One region of the Pseudoxanthomonas winnipegensis genome, then DNA from elsewhere that is predicted to be linked to it. Evidence: riboswitches for the same ligand, from Rfam matches in the RefSeq annotation. Region 1 holds a riboswitch; the other holds the start of a gene.
The links. A riboswitch is a leader RNA that binds a small molecule or an ion and turns the genes downstream of it on or off. The one in region 1 is predicted to bind cobalamin.
Positions count from the first base shown of each region.

Region 2: linked by a shared signal. The riboswitch ahead of btuB (TonB-dependent vitamin B12 receptor) and the one ahead of metE (5-methyltetrahydropteroyltriglutamate--homocysteine S-methyltransferase) in region 1 are both predicted to bind cobalamin.

Region 1 covers NZ_CP095475.1:4,361,477-4,368,709, forward strand. The annotation lists gene metE (5-methyltetrahydropteroyltriglutamate--homocysteine S-methyltransferase) at 1-1,464, opposite strand, end outside; cobalamin riboswitch at 1,697-1,949, opposite strand; gene MWN52_RS19110 (histidine kinase famiy protein) at 2,064-3,578, opposite strand; gene MWN52_RS19115 (response regulator transcription factor) at 3,735-4,484, opposite strand; gene MWN52_RS19120 (hypothetical protein) at 4,655-5,140, opposite strand; gene MWN52_RS19125 (hypothetical protein) at 5,361-5,915, opposite strand; gene MWN52_RS19130 (catalase) at 6,087-7,233, opposite strand, start outside.
Region 2 covers NZ_CP095475.1:3,716,474-3,723,706, forward strand. The annotation lists gene MWN52_RS16345 (DEAD/DEAH box helicase) at 279-1,643, shown strand; gene queD (6-carboxytetrahydropterin synthase QueD) at 1,728-2,093, shown strand; gene MWN52_RS16355 (GAF domain-containing protein) at 2,840-3,325, shown strand; gene MWN52_RS16360 (TfoX/Sxy family protein) at 3,322-3,696, shown strand; cobalamin riboswitch at 3,722-3,954, shown strand; gene btuB (TonB-dependent vitamin B12 receptor) at 4,100-5,977, shown strand; gene MWN52_RS16370 (DUF6691 family protein) at 6,032-6,448, opposite strand; gene MWN52_RS16375 (YeeE/YedE family protein) at 6,445-6,870, opposite strand; gene MWN52_RS16380 (MBL fold metallo-hydrolase) at 6,867-7,233, opposite strand, start outside.

The DNA.
Region 1 (7,233 bases):
GCCATGCACCAGCACGTCCAGGCCGATGCGTTCCTGGAAGCGCACGCAGCGCTCGGTCTCGGCCTCCAGGAAGGTCTCGTAGTCGGCGTCGGACAGCTTGCCCGCCTTGTGCTGGGCGCGCGCCTGACGCACCTGCTGGGTCTGCGGGAACGAGCCGATGGTGGTGGTCGGATACACCGGCAGCCCGAACGCCTGCTCCTGCAGCACGCGGCGCTGGGCGTAGGGCGAGACGCGCCGGCTGTCGGCCTCGCTCAGCGTGGCCAGGCGCCGGGCCACCTCGGGCCGATGCACGCGCGCCGACTGGCGGCGCGATTCCAGGCGGGCGCGCTGTTGCGCCAGCGGGCCTTCCGCGCCTTCGCGTCCGTCCAGCGCGTCGGCCAGCACCCGCAGCTCGCCCAGCTTCTGCCGGGCGAAGGACAGCCAGGACTTGAGTTCGGCATCGAGCGCCTTCTCCTGCTCCAGGTCCACCGGCACGTGCAGCAGCGCGCACGACGGCGCCAGCCACAGGTTGTCGGCGCCGACGTGCCCTTGCGCATAGCGCGCCAGCGTCAGCGCGTTGTCCAGGTTAGTGCGCCAGACATTGCGCCCGTTGACCAGGCCGGCCGAGAGCACGCGGCCCTTGGGCCAGGCCTGCAGCACCGCATCGAGCTGTTCCGGCGCGCGCACCAGATCCACGTGCAGGCCCTCGACCTGCAGCTGCGCGACCAGGTCCAGGTTGTCGCCCAGCGCGCCGAAGTAGGTGGTCAGCAGCAGCCTGGAGCGCGGCGCCTGGGCCAGGAACGCATAGGCGCGGGCGAAGGCCGCCTTCGCCACCTCGTCCAGGTCCAGCACCAGCGTGGGTTCGTCGATCTGCACCCAGTCCGCGCCGGCGGCATGCAGGCGTTCGAGCAGCTGCGCGTACACCGGCAGCAGGCGCTCGAGCAGCGCCAGCCGGTCGCTGCCATCGGTGGTCTTGGACAGCAGCAGGAAGCTCACCGGCCCCAGCAGCACCGGACGCGTGTCGAAGCCGGCGGCCCTGGCCTCCAGGAACTGCGCCACCGGCTTGTCGCCGCGCAGGGCGAAGTCCTGGCCGGCATGCAGCTCGGGGACGATGTAGTGGTAGTTGGTGTCGAACCACTTGGTCATCTCCAGCGCGCGCAGGTCGATGCCACCGGTCTGCACGCCGCGCGCCATGGCGAAGTAGCCGGCCAGCGGGTCGGCGTCGGCCAGGGCGCGATAACGCTGCGGGAGGGCGTCGAACAGGAACGCCGTGTCCAGCACATGGTCGTAGAGCGAGAAGTCGTTGCTGGGCAGGACCTCGGCGCCGGCCTGCCGCTGCAGCTGCCAGTGCTGCGCGCGCAGGGCCGCGGCGGTGGCCTGCAGCGTGTCGGCGCTGTCCTCGCCCTTCCAGTAGCGCTCCAGGGCGTGCTTGAGTTCACGGCGTGGTCCGATGCGCGGAAAGCCGAGGTTGGTGACGCTGGTCATTGAATGGATCCTCATTGCGTGTGGGCATTGAGGAACGAAGGAACCGCACGCCACGCCTTACAGCCCTGCGGCTGCGACGTGCCATGCCAGCGACCTTCGCCCCCGCGGGCGAACCGGCCCCGTGCGCGGAAACCTCCACACGCGCACGCCTGCGGCACCGGGCCTCGCGCCCGCCGCATCACGCGCCCGTGCCGCTCCCGCGAGCGGTGCCAGGTCGAAGCGGAAGACCGAGCAGGGTCCTCCGGCCGGGGCCGGTCTTCGGGCTCATGGACACGGCGCGGAACAGGTCCGCACCCCCTACTCCCCGCCGCTTCCCGGCCCCATGCCTTGCGGCGCGGACCAGTGCTGTTGGCAGGCTTCGTTTCCAATGACCGCTGCGGGGCAGCTCCGGAATGGACGCGCACGGGGCGCGCCTTCACCGGATTCCCGTTTAATCCATCGCTTCATGTGGATAAAGCGATGGAACCACGACGGACGCACCTTACGCGCCGGCTGCCGGGCGCGTCAAGGCGGCTCACGGATCGGTCGCGCCAACGAAAAGGCCCCTTTCGGGGCCTCGTTGTCTCGCAGCTGTTTGACGGCAAGGCTGCCGCTGCAGCTCAGCCCACCCCGGTGGGGCCGTCCAGCACCTGACGGACCAGCTTGAGCAGGTCGCGCTGGGTATAGGGCTTGTTGATCACGTCGAACTGCGCGCCTTCGGCGTCGCTGCGCGCCAGCGTGTTCTCGGCATAACCGGTGGTGAGGATGACCTTGGTCGCCGGACTGCGCCGCATGACCTCGTGGGCCAGGACCACGCCATTCATGCCGCCCGGCATGATCAGGTCGGTGAACAACAGATTGAACGGGTCGCTCGCCTTCAGCAGCTCCAGCGCCTGCGCCGCGTTGCTGGCGACCTCGGTCTGATAGCCGGCCGCTTCCAGGAACATCTGCGCCACCGCCGCGACCTCCTCGCGGTCTTCCACGATCAGGATCCGCTCGCTGCCGCCGCGGCCGCTGGCCCGCGGTTCGGGCAGCTGCGGCTTGCCGCCTTCGCTGGGCTGGGCCGGGAAATACAGTCGGATCGTGCTACCCCGATCCACCTCCGAATAGATGCGCACCGCGCCGCCGGACTGCTTGACGAAGCCGTACACCATGCTCATGCCCAGCCCGGTGCCCTTGCCTTCCTCCTTGGTGGTGAAGAACGGCTCCAGCACGCGCTGCTGGATGTCCAGCGGCATACCGCAGCCGGTGTCGGTCACGGCCACGCTGACGTAGTGACCCGGCGCCAGATGATGGAAGTCGGGGCTGCTGAGATCGCTCTGGTCCACCTCCACGTTGGCCGTCTCGATGGTGACCTGCCGCTGCGGGCGATCCTCCATCGCGTCGCGCGCATTGAGCAGGATGTTCAGCAGCGCCACCTCGGCCTGGGTGCTGTCCAGCTTGGCGTTCCACAGCGAGGCGTCCAGGTGGGTGACCAGCTCGACATCGTCGCCCAGCGAGCGGTGCGCCAGGTCGATCATCCCCGACACCAGCGTGTTGAGGTTGGTGGTCCGGCCCTCCAGCCGCTGGCGACGCGCGAAGGCGAGCAGCTGCTGGGTCAGCGTGGCGGCCTTCTGGGCCGCGGCCTGCGCACGCGCGATGCCGGCCTCGATGCGCGCCTGGTCCGGCTTCTCGGCGCTGTTGAGCATCCCCAGCAGCTCCAGGTGCCCGCTCATGACCTGCAGCAGATTATTGAAGTCGTGCGCGATGCCGCCGGTCAGCTGGCCGACCGCTTCCATCTTCTGCGCCTGGCGCAGTGCGTCCTCGGCGTCGCGGCGGCGGCTGACGTCCAGCTGCGAACCGAAGAAGAAGATCAGATTGCCCTGCTCGTCGTACACCGGCGAGGTGAACAAGGCGTTCCAGAACGAGGTGCCGTCCTTGCGGTAGTTCAGGATCTCCGCGGCGAACTCGCGGTTCTGCGCCACCGACTCGCGCACTGCCGCGACCGTGGCCCGGTCGGTGTCCTTGCCCTGCAGGAAACGGCAGTTACGCCCGACCAGTTCCTCGGCGCTGTAGCCGGTCATCTCGATGAAGGCACGGTTGGCGAAGATGATAGGGTTGTCGGGCTGGTGCGGGTCGGTGACGATCATCGGCATGCGGGTGGTTTCCACCGCCGCGAAGAAGATGTCCGACTTGTGACCCTTCAGGCGCAGCTCGTCGATGGCCGGTGACTTGAAGCCGGGTGCGGGTTCCTGGGGCAAGCGCAATCCTTGGTAAGTGGGAAGGGACCGACGCCGGGCCCAAGGGCCGCCTCAGGCCGCCACGGCGGTCGAATCGGTCTCGGGCTGCGTCGATGGCAGCGGCTGGTCCACCGGCGCCAGACGGAAGCCGAAGGTCAGGTGGGTGTGCAGCAGCGGGCTATCAAACGGCTTGTCGATGACCTTGCGCAGATTGTAGATGTGGCTGCGCAGCGTGTCCGAGTCCGGCAGGTCGCTGCCCCAGATCTCGCGCTCCAGCTGGGCCCGGGTGACGATCGCCGGCGAATGCCGCATCAGCACCGCCAGCAGCTGAAACTGGATCGGCGAGAGCGACAGCCGCTGGCCGGCGCGCTTGACCGTGTAGTTCTCCGTCTCCAGGGTCAGATCGCCGACCGTCAGCCGCGTACCCGCCAGCTGACGGCGCTGGCGCTTGATCAGCGCGTTCAGGCGGGCCTGCAGCTCCGGCAGCGCATACGGCTTGACCAGGTAGTCGTCCGCGCCGGCCTCGATGCCGGTCACGCGGTCCTCGACCCGCTCGCGGCCCGACAGGAAAATGATCGGCGTGCTGCGCTTGACCTCGCGGCGAAACGCACGGCAGACATCCAGCCCGTCCATGCGCGGCATCTTGCCGTCCAGCAGGATCACGTCGTAGTGCTGCTCGCTGGCCAGGCGCAAGCCTTCGAGTCCGTCGTGGGCGTAGTCGACGTCGTAGCCGATCGATTCGAGATATTCACCGGTCGCCGTGGCGATCGCGTAGTCGTCATCGACCAGCAGCAGGGTGTGCCGTTGTTGGAAGGCGCGCATAGGGGCAGGTCCTGGAAGTGTGCCGATACCATCGCTGCGCCCCCGCCCATGCCGGGTGAAGGCGAGACCGCTTACTGCTGCTTGGACGCATCGCGTTTTCTCTTCGCTCAGCGATGTGGCGTTGAGGTCAGGACGTCTTCGCGCGGTGCTGACGCTTCGCGTGTGGGCAGCTACATCTCTTGCGGTGCGCGGGTGGCGAGTAGATGTTGTCTGCTTTCGCTCAGCAGCACCTCGGAGTGCTCGCGCAGCTGGCGCGCCTGTTGCCTGGCATCGACCAGATTGGCGCGCAGCTCCAGCTCGTCGGCCGCCGTTTCCAGGTGGTCGCGTGCGGTGACCGAACGCGCCCGCTGCTCGTCGATGCTATGGGTGCCCTGGAGCACCTGCATCCGCAGTGCGGCAATCGCACGCTCGGCATCGAGTTCGAACAGCGCCAGCCTGCGCGCCTGTTCGAGCAGGCGCCCGTCCGGGTCCCGCGCGCCGACACGGCGCCGCAGTCGCTCGAGCACCCGCCTGCATTGGGCGGCTGCCATCCACAGCCGATGCGCTTCCTCGTCCGCCCCGGCCTGCGCCGCGCTGCGCAGCCGACGGGCGGTCAGGGCTTCGCGCTTGGCGTGTCTGAGCTTGGCGCGCTCGAAGACGCGCGAGACTGGCCACATCAATGCTTCCCCTGTCCGCTTCGCAGAGACGTCATGCGCGGGACGAGGCGCGGATGGGACAGCACGACGCCAGCGAGGCGGATGTGCATCCGCCGGACCTGCGGTCGACAACCGAAGGCGCACACGAGGCCTCTCTCGCACTCGTGCACAAGGATCGGTGTACCGCCAGCAACAGGGCCCAACGCCGCGATGTGTGACAAGACGATAAGCAGCCGCGCGCTCAACCGGTCGGCTGGGCGATCGCCGCGACCCGTGCGTCCGGGCGCAGTTCGGCACGTGCCTTGGCCGCGGCGTCGGCCAGCACCAGCAACGCATTGGCATAGTCGGCCGCGGCGTAGGTCACCGTGTCGCGCGTGACTGCGGCGCCGCCCTGCAGCATCGCCACCTGGTCGGTCATCACCGCGATCTGCGCCAGCTCGTCGGCGTGGCCGATCACCTTGGACAGCGCCAGCACCTCCGCCCGCTGGCCGCTGATCGAATCCCAATCCAGCGCGTCCACCAGCGAAGCGGGCGGATCCAGCGTGCGCCACTGCAGCGCGTAGCGCACATCGCCCCAGTGGCCCAGGCGCAGCGAAGTGGCCAGCACGCGCAGGTCGGCGGCCCACTGGTCCAGATCCACGGCCAGCTGCTGGCGCTCCGGCTCCCAGTCGGCGTCGTGCAGTGCGCGCTTGCGGCCGCCGAACAAGGGCTGGACCAGCAGGACGAGGACGGCGGCAAGAAGCGCGGCGAGCAGGATGGCGACGAGAACGTCGGATTGCACTGCGAGGTCGGCCATGGTGGTCGGATGGAGAGGATGCGTGGCTCAGATTTACTGAGCCGCACGTGATGGCCGCGCAGTGGATTGCTGAACAGGTCACGACATCCGGGTGCGCTTGGCATCGCCTGAAACGACAAGGGCACGCCGGCAGAAGCCGGCGTGCCCTTCGGGCCATGCTTGGCGAAAACTTTAGGCCAGCATGCGCAGCTTCGGCTCACGCGCCCATTGCCGCGTCTTGGCCGCGGCGATGAAGCCCTTGGTGTCGGCCGCATCGACGATGCCTGCGTCCTTGCCGACGTTGCCGGCCTTCAGTAGCGGCGCGGCGCCCGCATCGCTGGCGATGGCCTTCAGATGCGCCCAGGCGTTGCTGACGAAGTCGATCGCCGCCGAGTCCTTGGCCAGCGCCTTGCCGGCGTCGGCCGACAGCACCACCGCGACCGCATCGAACACGAACGATGGCGTGCCCGCCAGCTGGCCATCGGCGCTGACCTTCCGGCCGTCAGACAGCGCCACGCCCAGCTTGGGCGCCACCAGCTTGACCGTCGCACCCGCGTCCTTGGCCGCCTTTTGCAGCGCCTTGACGGTGCCCACGTCCGAGCCGTCATGCACCAGGATGCCGACCGTGCGGCCCTTGAGCGTGTCCTTCATCTTGCCGATCAGCTGCAGCGCCGGCGAGAGCGGCATGTCGATCGGCTCGACCTTGGCCTGCGCCGGCGGCGGCAGCGCATCCAGGCCCAGGCCGTTGGCCACGCGCTGGGCCAGTTCGGCATCGACGTGACGCAGATGACCGATCACGGCTTCACGCACGTGCGCCGTCTCGACCTTGGACAGTTCGAACACCAGCGCCGACGCCAGATGCGCCTGCTCGGGTTTGGTCTGGCTGCGGTAGAACAGCCGCGCCTGGCTGTAGTGGTCGGCGAAGCTCTCCGGCCGCACGCGGCCCTTGGCGCCATCATCGACGGTGGCGTGACTGCGGAAGCCGGCCGGCGTCTCGCGCGGGCTGTCCTCCTGCAGCGAGGACGGCTCATAGGCCACGCGCCCCTTCGGCACGCCCATCTGCATGTGGCCGTCGCGCTGGTTGTTGTGGAACGGGCACTTGGGCGCGTTGATCGGCAGCTGATGGAAGTTGGGCGAGCCCAGCCGCGAGAGCTGCGTGTCCAGGTACGAGAACAGCCGTCCCTGCAGCAGCGGATCGTTGGAGAAGTCGATGCCGGGCACGATGTTGGCCGGGCAGTAGGCCACCTGCTCGGTCTCGGCGAAGAAGTTGTCCGGCCAGCGGTCCAGCACCATGCGTCCGATGATCTGCAGCGGGATGGTCTCCTCCGGGATCAGCTTG
Region 2 (7,233 bases), 650 kb from region 1:
TCGCTAGCGGCAGTCGTGTTTCCCTTGACGGGACCAGCGGCGCGGCCCGGGCCCTACGCCCGCCTCGCCCCCCTTCCTTCCGACGCCTTTTCGCTTCGCAAAGACGGTTCGCGCCAGTGTCGGCACGGGCCGCCCATCCAGTTACTCGCAGCGCGGTTCGGGAACGCTTCGGGCAACACACGCTTCTCCTCGCGTTGGCTTGCGTGGCCGGCGGCGCTTTCGCGTCGCACGGATCAGGCAGGGGCCGCGCGGCGTGGGCGTCCATCCGGAGTTTTCTCATGTCGTTTGAATCCCTGGGGCTTGCCCCGTTCCTGCTGCGCGCGCTGACCGAGCAGGGTTATGAACATCCCACCCCGATCCAGGAGCAGGCGATCCCGCCGGCGCTGGAAGGCCGCGACCTGCTGGCCGGCGCGCAGACCGGCACCGGCAAGACCGCCGCCTTCGGTCTGCCGCTGCTGCAGCACCTGGGTACGTCCTCGCAGGAGGTCACCCGTGGCCCGCGCCGGCCGCGCGCGCTGGTGCTGACCCCGACCCGCGAGCTGGCCACGCAGGTCTTCGAGAGCCTGCGCGACTACAGCAAGTACCTGCGCATCCCGGCCGCGACCATCTACGGCGGCGTGGGCATGGGCCCGCAGCTGGACGCGCTGCGTCGTGGCGTGGACCTGGTCATCGCCTGCCCGGGCCGCCTGCTGGACCACATCGAGCGCCGCAGCGTGGACCTGTCGGGCATCGAGATCCTGGTGCTGGACGAGGCCGACCGCATGCTCGACATGGGCTTTCTGCCCTCGATCAAGCGCATCCTGGCCAAGCTGCCCAAGCAGGACCGGCAGACGCTGCTGTTCTCGGCCACCTTCGCCGAGCCGATCAAGGCGCTGGCGCGCGAGTTCATGGTCGACCCGCTGGAAATCCAGGTCACACCGAAGAACACCGTGGCCGACACCATCGCCCACCGCGTGCACCCGGTGGACAGCGCGCGCAAGCGCGAGCTGCTGCTGCACCTGCTGGCGGCCGACACGCGCGTGCAGACGCTGGTGTTCGCCAAGACCAAGCACGGCAGCGACAAGCTGGCCACCTTCCTGGAGAAGTCCGGCATCCAGACCGCGGCGATCCACGGCAACAAGAGCCAGGCCCAGCGCCTGCGCGCGCTGCGCGATTTCAAGGCCGGCAAGATCAACGTGCTGGTGGCCACCGATATCGCCGCGCGCGGCATCGATATCGACCAGCTGCCCAAGGTGATCAACTTCGACCTGCCGATGGTGGCCGAGGACTACGTGCACCGCATCGGCCGCACCGGCCGCAACGGCTCCACCGGCGAGGCGGTGTCGCTGGTCGCGCAGGAAGACGCCAAGCTGCTGCGCCAGATCGTGCGCCTGCTGGGCCGCGACGTGGAGATCCGCGATGTGGAGGGCTTCGTGCCGCAGCATCCGATCCGCTGGGGCAACAGCGCGCCGGGCAAGGCCGAGCAGCCGTCGGGCACCCGTCCGCCGCGCCGCCACGGCCGCCGCCCGCACGGCGACGCCCCGCGCCAGGCGCAGGCCCACGCCCACGCCGGCCCGAAGAAGCACGGCAGCGGCAGCGCGCCCAACAACGGCGGCCGCCGCGACGGCGGTCGGCGCCAGAGCGCGCCGCGCGCCGCGCACTAAGCTGCCATCGGGGACGCGCCGCAGGCCGGCGCGTCTCCTTTCCTTCACCGCCGACGCCTACGCGCCGGCCCCGGACTGCCCGCCATGGACATCTTCAAGGTCTTCACTTTCGAGGCCGCGCACCGGCTGCCGAACGTGCCCGAGGGGCACAAGTGCGCCCGCCTGCACGGCCATTCCTTCCGCGTCGAACTGCATCTGACCGGCCCCCTGGATCCGCACACCGGCTGGGTGATGGACTTCGCCGACGTCAAGGCGGCTTTCAAGCCGCTCTACGAACGGCTCGACCACCACTACCTCAACGACATCGAGGGCCTGGACAACCCGACCAGCGAGCGCATCGCCGAGTGGATCTGGGACCACCTCAAGCCGGCCCTGCCGATGCTGAGCCAGGTTGTGGTCCACGAGACCTGCACGGCCGGCAGTCGCTATCGCGGACCGCGCGCGGACTGACGCCAGGGCGCGTCATCGACCCGCGGCCGACCGTTCGTCGGTCGTACGCACAAGGGATGTTGCATCGCACCAAGTCCGGCGTTATGCTGCGTCGCAACAGCAGTTCTCGCGCCGGCGCACCGCGCCACGCAACCCCCATTTGTGTGGGTCCCTCCCCCCGCACAAATCCAGGCCCGACAGGTCCCTCCCCCTGTCGGGCCTTTTTTTTGTCTCCGCCACCAGGGTGCAGGGCCGGGGAACACGCTTCGCCGACCGCCCTTCGCTCTGCCCGTGCTCGGTGTGAGCCCTGTAGAGCGGAGCTCGCTCCGCTGGGGCCCTCCCCATGAACCGAACGAAGCGCAGCGAAGCAAGCTCCGCTCTACAGATTGAGGAGACAGTCGCTCCCACGGAGATGGGAGTCCGATCGCGCGCCGTCACGGGCCCGAACGGTCGAGGCTCCCCAGTGAACCAAGCAGGACCTCTTTCGACCAAAGCCGATCATCTCGACGCGCGCGGCAGCGGGCCGGCGGGCGGGGGTCGCGACGAGCGAGGCAGGAAGCCGAGCGCCTTAAGGCAGGGCATGACGCCCCGACTGAGGGAAAAGCGGACACCGCCCGCCGGACCGCTGCCCAACCGAAGCCAGAACGCGCACGCCCCCGCGACCCTCGATCGCAAGAACCAGCTTCCCGCGCCGCGCGCACCGGGGACATAGCGTTTCCTGCAACAACATGGCCGGTCTGCGCGCCATGCGTCGTAGAATCCACGACATGTCATTCGCGACCCAGACCCTCTCCGGGACCAAGCCCGAGCAATACGCGCAGCTGCTGGAGCAGGCGCGCGGCCTGATGTACGGGGAAACCGACCGCATCGCCAACGCCGCCAACCTCGCCGCGCTGCTCTACCACGCACTGCCCGGCTTCAACTGGGCCGGCTTCTATTTCTTCGATGGCACCGAGCTGGTGGTCGGGCCGTTCCAGGGCCTGCCGGCGTGCGTGCGCATCGCCCTGGACAAGGGTGTGTGTGGCGCGGCGGCCAGCACCCGCCAGACCCAGCGCGTCCACGACGTGGAAGCCTTCCCCGGCCATATCGCCTGCGACGCGGCCTCGCGCTCGGAGCTGGTGGTGCCGCTGGTGAAGGACGGCGCCCTGATCGGCGTGCTGGACATCGACAGCCCCCAGCTGGGCCGCTTCGACGAAGACGACCAGCGCGGCCTGGAAGCCATCGCCGCGGCCTTCGTGGACGCCCTGGCGTGAGCACCACGCAGCTGCGCAACATCGGCCCCAAGTCCGCTGCGTGGCTGCGTCAGGTCGGCCTGCGCACCGAAGAGGACCTGCGCGCGGCCGGTCCCGTGGAAGCCTTTATGCGCATCAAGCGCGCCGGCTTCCGCCCCAGCCTCAACCTGCTCTATGCCCTGGAAGGCGCCCTGCTGGGCTGCCACTGGCAGGACGTGCCCGACGCCCGCCGCCAGCAGATGGTCGCCGAGGTCGAGGTCGCCGCCGCCGCATTGCCCGCCCCGCGCGGCCGCCCCGCCGCCGCACCGGTGACCACCACCCGCCACGACGAGGAAGGCGGCGCCGCGCCGGCGTTCGATTTCTTCGACAGCCCCGGCCGCGACAGCGACTGAGCGCCGCGCCAGGCGCTGGATCGCGTACAATCCGCGCCGCTTTCAGGTGACCTGCCGCGCATCCACCGCGTCCAGGTTGAAACGGGAAGCCGGTGAGCCCCGCCACGGGACGAATCCGGCGCTGCCCCCGCAACGGTAAGCGAGCCATGCCAACGCATCGGCCACTGCGTGCCTTCAGCGCACGCGGGAAGGCGCGACGGCGGAAGGAGTGCCTTCCAGCTCGCAAGCCCGGAGACCGGCCTGAGCAGCACGGGTTCGTACCGAACCCACCACCGGTTGCGATGCGGAGGGCGTCGCGCGTGCCGCGCCCACGCCTTGCCGTGCGCGCTGTCCGCCTGTGTTGCCTTCCGTCGCCGCGACTTTCCTGCCTTGCACGTGCGAGGCGCGCGACGGAGTTCCCCACATGAAGACCACCCTGCTCTGCCTGGCCATCGGCCTGAGCCTTTCCGCCACCGCCCTGGCGCGGCCCGCCGACGACGCGACCGATCTGGACCAGATCAGCGTCACCGCCACGCGCACCGAAGTCGCCGTCCAGGACAGCCTGGTCCCCGTGCAGGTCATCTCGCGCGAGGAGATCGAGCGCAGCCAGGCGACCTCGCTGCCCGAGCTGCTGGCTGGCCGCGCCGGCATCAACATCGCCAACCAGGGCGGGCCGGGCAAGCTGACCAGCGTGTTCCTGCGCGGCAGCGAATCGGATCACGTGCTGGTGCTGGTGGACGGCGTGCGCATCGGCTCGGTTACCGCAGGGCTGGCCGCGTTCCAGGACCTGCCGGTGTCGCAGATCGAGCGCATCGAGATCGTGCGCGGCCCGCGCTCGAGCCTGTACGGCTCCGAAGCCATCGGCGGGGTCATCCAGATCTTCACCCGCAGCGGCGGCAAGGGCCTGACCACCTACGCCCAGGCCGGCTTCGGCAGCCATGGCCTGCGCGACCACAGCGCCGGCTTCAGCTATCGCGGCGAACGCGGCTGGCTGTCGGCCAACGGCGGCTACCAGGACACCGATGGCATCAACGCCTGCCGCGGTACCGCCGGCGATGCGGCCCATCCCTTCGGCGCCGGCTGCTACGCCGACGAGCCGGACCGCGACGGCTACCGCAACACCTCCTTCGGCCTGCGCGCCGGGATCGACGTCACCGACACGCTGGCGCTGGAGGGCAACTTCCTCAACGCCGACAGCTACAACGAATACGACGGCACCCTGTTCGGCGGCAATGAGGCCAAGAGCCTGCAGCGCGTGGCCGGCGGCAAGCTGCGCTGGAACCCGAACGAGGCGTTCCAGCTGACCGTGCAGGCCGGCCGCAATGACGATGAGGCCGACAACTACTTCGCCGATGCCGATACCGGCACGCGCAGCTTCGTCAGCACCTTCGACACCCGCCGCGACACCGCCTCGGCGCAGGGCGACTACCGCTTCGCCGAAGGCCAGACCTTCACCCTGGGCGTGGACTGGCTGAACGACCGCGTCACCAGCACCACGCCCTACGACATCGACGCGCGCGACAACACCGGCGTGTTCGCCGAGTACCAGGGCAGCTTCGGCGCGCACGCGCTGCAGGCCTCGGTGCGCAACGACGACAACGAACAGTTCGGCTCGCACACCACCGGCAGCCTGGGCTATGGCTTCGGCTTCGGCAACGGCTTCAAGTTCACCGCCAACGCGGGCACCGGCTTCAAGGCGCCCAACTTCAACGACCTGTACTACCCGGGCTTCAGCAATCCGAACCTCAAGCCGGAGAAGAGCAAGTCGCTCAACCTTGGCCTGGCGCAGTACGGCCAGGGCTGGAACTGGACCTTCAACGCCTACGAGACCCGCATCGAGGACCTGATCGGCTACGACACGGCCTTCAACATCGTCAATGTGGACAAGGCCAGGATCCGCGGCGCCGAGCTGACCGGCTTCGTCACCCTGGCCGGGCTGGACATCAACGCCCAGCTCAGCCACGCCGATGCGCGCGACGACGGCGACGGCGCCAACCACGACAAGTGGCTGGCGCGCCGCGCACGCGACACCGCGCGCCTGGACCTGGACTATGCGATCGGCGACTTCCGCCTGGGCCTGACCGGCAACGCCGCCGGCAAGCGCTACGACAACGCGGCCAACACCGAGCGCCTGGCCGGCTACGGCACGATGGACGTGCGCCTGGAATACGCCCTGTCGCGCGACTGGACCCTGCTGGCCAAGGCCGCCAACGTGTTCGACAAGGACTACGAGACCGTCCAGTGGTACAACCAGCCCGGCCGCGAGTACACCGTCAGCGTGCGCTGGCAGGCCAAGCAGTAAGCCTTCGCCCAAGAAGGTTTGCAGAGAAAAGCCGGCGCGTTGCGCCGGCTTTTTTTATGCCCCCGCCAGCAGCCGGTGCAGCGCCATGCCCGCCAGCATGGCCGGCACGAACCACAGCGCCTCGCCGATGCCGGCGCCGAGGCCGACCAGCGCGGGGCCGGGGCAGTAGCCGGCCAGGCCCCAGCCGGCGCCGAACAGCGCGGCGCCCAGCAACAGCGGACGATCGATCGCGCGTGCGGCCGGCAGCGAGAACGACGGCGCGCACACCGGTGCCTGACGTCGCCGGATCAGCGGAAACAGCGCGCCGCTGGTCAACACCGCGCCGCCCAGGACGAACAGCAGACGCGGATCCCAGCGCCCGGCGACATCGAGGAAGCCCAGCACGCGCTGCGGATCGGTCATGCCCGAGACCACCAGGCCGACGCCGAACAGCGCGCCACAGGCCGCCGCGGCCCAGACCTGCCGATTCATGGACCACTCCCTACATGCCGCACCAGGAAGGTCACCGCCATCGCCACCGCCATGAACATCGCAACGGCGGCCAGCGAGCGACGCGAATGCAGCGCCAGCCCGCAGACGCCGTGACCACTGGTGCACCCATTGCCCATGCGTGTGCCGACCCCGACCAGCAGGCCGGCCACGACGAGCAGCCACGGCGGAAAGCCGGCGCGCGTGGGCTGTGCGGATGGCAGCGCGTGCAGCGCCAGACTCCCCACGCAGATCAGCCCCGCCAGGAAGGCCAGCCGCCAGGCCAGGCCCTCGCTGGGCGCCAGCAGCGCGCGCCCGGCGATGCCGCTGACGCCGGCGATGCGCCCGGTCAGCCACAGCAGCGCGCTGGCCGACATGCCGATCAGCACGCCGCCGGCCAGTGCGCCGCTCCACTCCAGGCTCATTGCACGCCCAGCCGATTGAGCGGCAGGCGCAGATAGGCCACCCCGTCCGCCTCGGCAGGCGGCAGACGACCGCCGCGGATGTTCACCTGCAGGGCCGGCAGCAGCAGGCGCGGCACCGGCAGGACCGCATCGCGCGCGCGGCGGCGGGCGACGAAGTCGGCCTCGCTCGCGCCCTGGCCGACATGCAGGTTGTGCGCGCGCTGCTCGGCGACAGTGACCTCGACCTTCGGCGCGGCGCCCTGCGCCGGATAGTCGTGGCACAGGAACAGACGCGTGTCCTCCGGCAACGCCAGCAGGCGCTGGATCGAGACGTACAGCTGCGCCGCATCGCCGCCGGGGAAATCGGTGCGCGCCGTGCCCGAG